DNA from 3 places in the Dactylosporangium sp. NPDC051485 genome. Region 2 is predicted to be linked to each of the others. Evidence: riboswitches for the same ligand, from Rfam matches in the RefSeq annotation. Region 2 holds a riboswitch; each other region holds the start of a gene.
The links. Region 2 has a riboswitch for glycine ahead of gcvP (aminomethyl-transferring glycine dehydrogenase). Riboswitches for the same ligand answer to the same signal wherever they lie in the genome.
Positions count from the first base shown of each region.

Region 1: linked by a shared signal. The riboswitch ahead of gcvP (aminomethyl-transferring glycine dehydrogenase) and the one ahead of gcvP (aminomethyl-transferring glycine dehydrogenase) in region 2 are both predicted to bind glycine.
Region 3: linked by a shared signal. The riboswitch ahead of gcvH (glycine cleavage system protein GcvH) and the one ahead of gcvP (aminomethyl-transferring glycine dehydrogenase) in region 2 are both predicted to bind glycine.

Region 1 is NZ_JBFAZW010000014.1:12,936-15,108, forward strand. It holds gene gcvP (aminomethyl-transferring glycine dehydrogenase) at 1-1,258, opposite strand, end outside; glycine riboswitch at 1,327-1,423, opposite strand; partial or broken gene AB0M46_RS10290 (nucleotidyltransferase domain-containing protein) at 1,457-2,110, shown strand; gene AB0M46_RS10295 (nucleotidyltransferase domain-containing protein) at 2,162-2,173, shown strand, end outside.
Region 2 is NZ_JBFAZW010000016.1:48,807-50,979, forward strand. It holds gene gcvP (aminomethyl-transferring glycine dehydrogenase) at 1-1,159, opposite strand, end outside; glycine riboswitch at 1,310-1,405, opposite strand; glycine riboswitch at 1,739-1,830, opposite strand; glycine riboswitch at 1,831-1,927, opposite strand; gene AB0M46_RS11775 (helix-turn-helix domain-containing protein) at 2,112-2,173, shown strand, end outside.
Region 3 is NZ_JBFAZW010000027.1:81,363-83,535, reverse strand. It holds gene AB0M46_RS18010 (L-serine ammonia-lyase) at 1-821, opposite strand, end outside; gene gcvH (glycine cleavage system protein GcvH) at 818-1,180, opposite strand; glycine riboswitch at 1,328-1,418, opposite strand; gene AB0M46_RS18000 (hypothetical protein) at 1,436-1,720, shown strand; gene AB0M46_RS17995 (DinB family protein) at 1,704-2,173, opposite strand, start outside.

The DNA of each region.
Region 1 (2,173 bases), on a different contig from region 2:
TGGTCTCGTCGCAGGCGATCCCGACCCGGTCGGCGTCGATGCGGCGCAGGTTCACCCCGCGCTCGGCGGCCGCCTCGACGACCTGCCCGGCCTGCCCCGGCACGACCGCGGTCACCGTGTCGAAGAACACCCGGTGCTCGGTGTCGACCCCGCCCGCGCGCAGGCCGGCGGCGATCCGGACGGCCATGTCGTGGGTGCGGGCGGCGATCGCGCGCAGGCCCTCCGGCCCGTGGTAGACCGCGTACATGCTCGCGGTCACGGCGAGCAGCACCTGCGCGGTGCAGATGTTGCTGGTCGCCTTCTCCCGCCGGATGTGCTGCTCGCGGGTCTGCAGCGCGAGCCGGTAGGCGGGCGCGCCGCCGGCGTCCTTGGACACGCCGACGAGCCGCCCGGGCAGGGTGCGCTCGAGCCCCTGGCGGACCGAGATGTACCCGGCGTGCGGCCCGCCGAAGCCCATCGGCACGCCGAAGCGCTGCGCGCTGCCGACGGCGACGTCGGCCCCGATCGCGCCGGGCTCGCGCAGCAGGCACAGGGCCAGCAGGTCGGCCGCCATGGTGACGATCGCCCCCCGCTCGTGGGCCCGGGCGACCAGCGCCTCGTGGTCGCGGACCGCGCCCGAGGCCCCCGGGTACTGCAGGTGCAGCCCGAAGAACGCCTCCGGCAGCTCGTCCGCGGCCGGGTCGAGCACGCGCACCTCGATGCCGAGCGGCTCGGCCCGGGTCTGGATCACGGCGAGGGTCTGCGGCAGCACGTCGGCGTCCACGACGTACACCTCGGACTTGACCTTCGACGAGCGCCGGGCGAGCGTCATCGCCTCGGCCGCCGCGGTGGCCTCGTCCAGCAGCGACGCCCCGGCGACCGGCAGGCCGGTCAGGTCGGCCACGACGGTCTGGAAGTTCAGCAGCGCCTCGAGCCGGCCCTGGGAGATCTCCGGCTGGTACGGCGTGTAGGCGGTGTACCACGACGGGTCCTCGAGCACGTTGCGCAGGATCACCGGCGGCGTGTGCGTGCCGTAGTACCCAAGGCCGATCATCGACACCAGCGTCCGGTTCGCCGCGGCCAGCCCGCGCAACTCGGCCAGCACCTCGGCCTCCGACGCGGCGGGCGGCAGGTCGAGCGCCTCGTGCCAGCGGATCGAGCCGGGGATGGCGGCGGTCATCAGGTCCTCGACCGACTCGTACCCGACGGTCTTGAGCATGCGGGCCTGCTCGTCGGTGGATGGGCCGATGTGCCGCGCGGCGAAACTGGTCATAGCCACACTCTCTGGGCGTCCGGGACAGGGGCGTATATGCGCTCCTCCCCCTCTGTCGCAGACTCCAGAGGTGCCAACCCGTCGCGGTCCTTCTGCCTGAGAGGTTCCGGGGAGGATTTGCCCCTTCGGCGTCGCCGTGTTGCCGATGGCGATCTCTCCCGCGCGGGTATTGCCAGCGTGCCTACCCTACCTCCTGTGCAGGACTTGACCATCGTGGCGTCACACACCATTTACACGGCAATCGTCGGCTCCCGCGCCTACGGCCTGGCCGGCCCGGCATCCGACACGGACCGCCGCGGCGTCTTCCAGGTGCCGACGCCGGAGTTCTGGCGCCTGGACAAGCCCCCCACGCACGTCGAGGGCCCGCGCCCGGAGGAGTTCTCGTGGGAGGTCGAGCGCGCCTGCACGCTCGCCCTGGCCGCCAACCCCACGGTCTGGGAGTGCCTCTCGTCGCCGCTGGTCGAGCGCCTCACCGACGCCGGCCGGGCGCTGCTGGACCTGCGCCCCGCCTTCCTGTCCCGCCGCGCCGCCCGCACCTACGGCGACTACGCCCGCGACCAGCTGGCCAAGCTCACCTCGACCCGCGCCAAGACCGGCGAGATCCGCTGGAAGCAGGCGATGCACATGGCCCGCCTGCTGCGCGCCGGCGCCCACGTCCTGCGCACCGGCGAGGTCCTGGTCGACGTCTCCACCCACCGCGACGAGCTGCTCGCGATCCGCCGGGGCGAGCTGTCCTGGGACGAGTTCCAGTCCCTGGCCGCGTCGCTGTCGGCCGACCTCGAGCGCGCCGAGTCCGAGACCCGGCTCCCGGACGAGCCCGACCGCGGCGCCGTCGAGCGCTTCCTGACGGACCTGCGCGCAGCGCCGACGGCGGCGCATCCGCCGGCCCGGACGCCGGCACCGGCGCCGCTGCGGCCGGAC
Region 2 (2,173 bases):
CGAAGAACGCCTGGTGTACCACCGTGACGCCACCGGCCCGCAGGCCGGCGGCGATGCGGGCGGCGTGCTGGTGCGTCCGACGGGCGATCCCGGTCAGGCCGTCGGGGCCGTGATAGACGGCGTACATCGACGCGACCACGGCGAGCAGCACCTGCGCCGTGCAGATGTTGCTGGTCGCCCGGTCGCGCCGGATGTGCTGCTCGCGGGTCTGCAGGGCGAGGCGGTACGCGGGCCGGCCGGCGTCGTCCACGGACACGCCCACGAGCCGGCCGGGCAGGTGACGTTCGAGCCCGGCGCGGACCGCGATGTAGCCCGCGTGCGGTCCGCCGTAGAACAGGGGGACGCCGAAGCGCTGGGAAGATCCGACGACGATGTCCGCGCCGTACTCGCCCGGTGGCATGAGCAGGGTGAGCGCCAGCAGGTCGGCGGTCACGGTGACCAGTGCTCCGCGCGCTTGTGCCGCGGCGGTCACCTCGCGAAGGTCGCGGACCGCGCCCGAGCAGCCGGGGTAGGACAGCACCACGCCGAAGAAGTCGTCCTCCGGCAGCGGTTCGCCGGGGTCGATGTCCACGACCTCGATGCCGACCGCTTCGGCACGGGTACGCAGGACATCCAGGGTCTGCGGCAAGGTGTCCCGGTCGACCAGGACCCGGGCGGAGCCCTGCTTGCCGGCGACGCGGCGCATGACCGTGACGGCCTCGGCGACCGCCGTGCCTTCGTCGAGCAGCGACGCGTTGGCGGTCGGCAGCCCGGTGAGGTCGCCGATCACGGTCTGAAAGTTGAGCAGCGCCTCGAGCCGGCCCTGGCTGATCTCCGGCTGGTACGGCGTGTAGGCGGTGTACCACGCCGGATCCTCCAGCACGTTGCGCCGGATCACCGCGGGCGTGATGGCCGGGTGGTAGCCGAGGCCGATCATGGGGACGGCCACGGTGTTCCGGTCCGCGAGCTCGAGCAGTTCGGACCGTGCCTCGGCCTCGGTGGCCGCCGCGGGCAGGTTCAGGTCGCAGGTGTTGCGGATGCCGCTCGGCACGGCGTCGTCGATGAGCTCGGTCAGGGTCCGGTAGCCGACTTCCGCCAGCATCTTGGCCCGGTCCGCGTCACTGATGCCGATGTGGCGGGCGGCGAACTCGCCGTGGGCAGAGGGGATGGGAGAGGTCATGGAGGGAGGCTCCCTGTTGGGGGCACCGTGGCACGGCGCCGTGGACGGGTGACCTCCCCGCTCTGTCATCGGTACCTGAGAGCTTCACCACCGGTCCGGGTGGTTTGCACCTTGGGTGCAGGACGTGACGTCCTGGCTTTCCAGAGTCGCCTCACCGGAGCGGTAGCTGGGCCTGAGAGATTCTGGGGAGTGTTGCTCCTTCGGCGCCTCGCCATGGATGGGCGAGGGCTCTCCCGCCTCGGTTGGAACGGCGTGATGTTGAGTTGTCAGGGGCGAGCGAACCACTCGTGATCGGTGGTGTGGCCGCAGGTCGGCGGCTGCCGCTGCGTTTCCAGGCCCGCGTTCTCACGAGGCGCCGCCCCGAGAACCGATCCGAGGGCGGTCTGCGGGCTCGGACGGTCACCGCGTCAAGGCCGGGGCGCCGCCGGGTGGGGAATCCGCCCGATCGATGGGCTGATCCGCGCTGTGCCGGGCCGCTGCGGGAAGGCGCGAGCGACGGCCGGGCGGCCCGGTGTGTCGATGCTGCGGGTCACGACGGGAGGCTCCTCTCGACCCAGACCGAGGCCTGGGACAGGTCTGCCTCCCCGCTCTGTCATCTTTGCCTGAGAGCTTCACCGCCACTGGGACGGTTTACACCTTCGGCGCGGGAAGTTCCCGACTTTCCAGAGTCGCCTGTCCGAGCGGTAACTGGGCCTGAGAGATTCTGGGGAGAAGTTGCTCCTACGGCGGCCGGCATCAGCGACGTCGGCACTCTCCCGCCCGGCATAAACGGCGAGTATTCACGTGTGGGCCGAACGATAGCGGCTCGGTGGGCACCTGTCCACCCGTCGTGGACCGCTCGTTGTCGCGGCCAGGACGGGACCCGACGTCAGTCTAGCCACCGCTCGGCGCCCCGAGAGAAGATGATTGTTCGAAAGTCCCGAACGATCGAATTATGTGCTACGGTCATCGAATGAGACCGCTGCCCGAGCCGGCAACCGAGCAACTGTCCCTCGCGTCGGTGCTGTATGCGCT
Region 3 (2,173 bases), on a different contig from region 2:
TTGACGGCGAGGGCGTAGAGGTTGACCCAGTCCAGGACGTGCAGCGGGTCGGCGGCATCCGGGGCCGCGGACAGGTCCGCGTGGAGGGCCGGGGCGCGGCGGCGGACCTTCAGCCCGCCCGGCAGGACGCCGTCCGGGCGGGTGCAGCCGCGGGTGACGCACTCCTGCATGACCGACCAGATGTGCAGCAGGTCGGCCCGGATCGCCGGCTCGGGGCGCCAGGACTGCTCGTTGAGCAGCATGACGTCGCTGACCCGCAGGCCCTCGGTGGTGGCGTGGGCGAGCAGCTCGGCGCCGGTGGTGAAGGGGAACTTCACCGGGTCCTCGGCCGGGGTGGGCGCGCCATCGGGGCCGACCACAAACCCGCCGCCGACGGAGAAGTAGGTGCGCTCGGCCACGGGGGAGCCGTCCGCCGCCCAGGCGTGGAAGCGCATGCCGTTGGGGTGCTCGGGGAGGCTGCGGCGGCGGTGCAGGACCAGATCGGCGTCGACGTCGAAGGCGACCGCGTGGGCGCCGCCGAGCAGTTCGAGCCGGCCCGTCTCGCGGACCGCGCGGACCCGGCCCGGTGCCGCGTCGGTGTCCACTGTGGAGGGATCGGCGCCCTCCAGGCCCAGGATCACCGCGGGGGCGGAGCCGTGGCCGTGGCCCGTGGCGCCCAGGGAACCGAACAGCTCGGCCTTGATCCGGGCCACCCGGGGGAGCAGGCCGTCGTCCTGCAGGCGGGTGACGAAGCGCCGGGCCGCGCGCATCGGCCCGACGGTGTGGGAGGAGGACGGGCCGATGCCGACGGAGTACAGGTCGAAGGCGCTGAGTGTCGTCACTGCGACCCGATCAGGGCCGTGTACGCCTCGATGTCGAGGAGGTCGGCCGCGCCGGTGACGCGCATGCGGAAGAGCCAGTTGGCGTACGGGTCCTCGTTGATCAGGGCCGGGTCGGCGGCGACGGCCGGGTTGACCTCCTCGACCACGCCGTCGGCGGGGGCCAGCAGGTCGCTCACGGACTTGGTGGACTCGATCTCGCCGCACGGCTCGCCGGCCCGCACCTCGCGGCCGGGCTCGGGCAGGTCCAGGTAGACGATGTCGCCGAGGGCGTCGGCGGCGAAGCGGGTGATCCCGACGGTGCTGAGGTCCGCGATCCATTCGTGGTCGCGGGTGTACTGCAGGTTCGGTGGCACGGTCACGAGAGGCTCCCCTGGTCGATGACGGGTGGCCTCCCCGCTCTGTCATCGAATGCCTGAGAGCTTCACCGGCCGGCCCGGCCTCGGGTGAGGCGGGCGGCGGTTTGCACCGTGGGCGCGGGACGCGGCGTCCCGGCTTTTCAGAGTCGCCTGGCCGCGGCGGTACGTGGGCCTGAGAGATTCCCGGGGAGAGTTGCTCCTTCGGCGCCCCAGCGAATGGGGACTCTCCCGCCGCGGTTTGTTCGGCGTGATGTGGAGTTGTCGCTGCGACCGTACGGGGACGTTGCCGGGCGGGTCAAGCCCGGGGCCCTCGACGCAGCTCCCGGGGCGCGGGTTTGGCTCGGGCAGGGCGTAGCGCACGCCGCCCTGGGTCCGCCCGCAGGCGGCGCCGGCGAGCGCGCCGGCCGCGTGGTGGGCGGGGTGCTCGGCGTCCCGCTCCTCGGCCAGGGCGAGGGCGACCCGGTGACGCCGCGGGCGAGCCTGCCATTGCGGCGCTGGCCCAGGCAGCGCGAACGGGCCGGGGTGCTCAGGCCGTGCGGGTGATGTCCATGAGGTGGTGCTCGCCCTCGTGGACGGTGTGCTGGCCGAGCCACAGCAGGGTGCGCTCGACCGGCTCTGGCCACGGGTAGGAGCCGACCCGGGCCAGCGCGGCGGCGTCGAGCGCGCCGAAGGCGGCCGCGAGCCGTTCGGCGTTCGCGGCCAGGTCGGCGAGCACGGCGGAAGGGTCCTGGGCGTTGTACGCGCGGGTCACCACGAGCTCGTCCCGGCCCATCGTCGCGAACTCGGGGGCGTCGGCCCGCAGGGCCAGCTCGATGCGCTCCCGTTGCACGGCGAGCACGTCGCGCAGGTGGCAGGTGTACTCCAGCGGCGACCACACCTGCGGGGCCGGCCGGCGGCGCACGTCGGGGACGGCGGCGAGGGCCGCGGCGTAGCGCCCGGCGAAGGTGCCGAGCCGGGCCGGGATCGCCCCGGCGTCGACGGTCCCGTACTCGAACC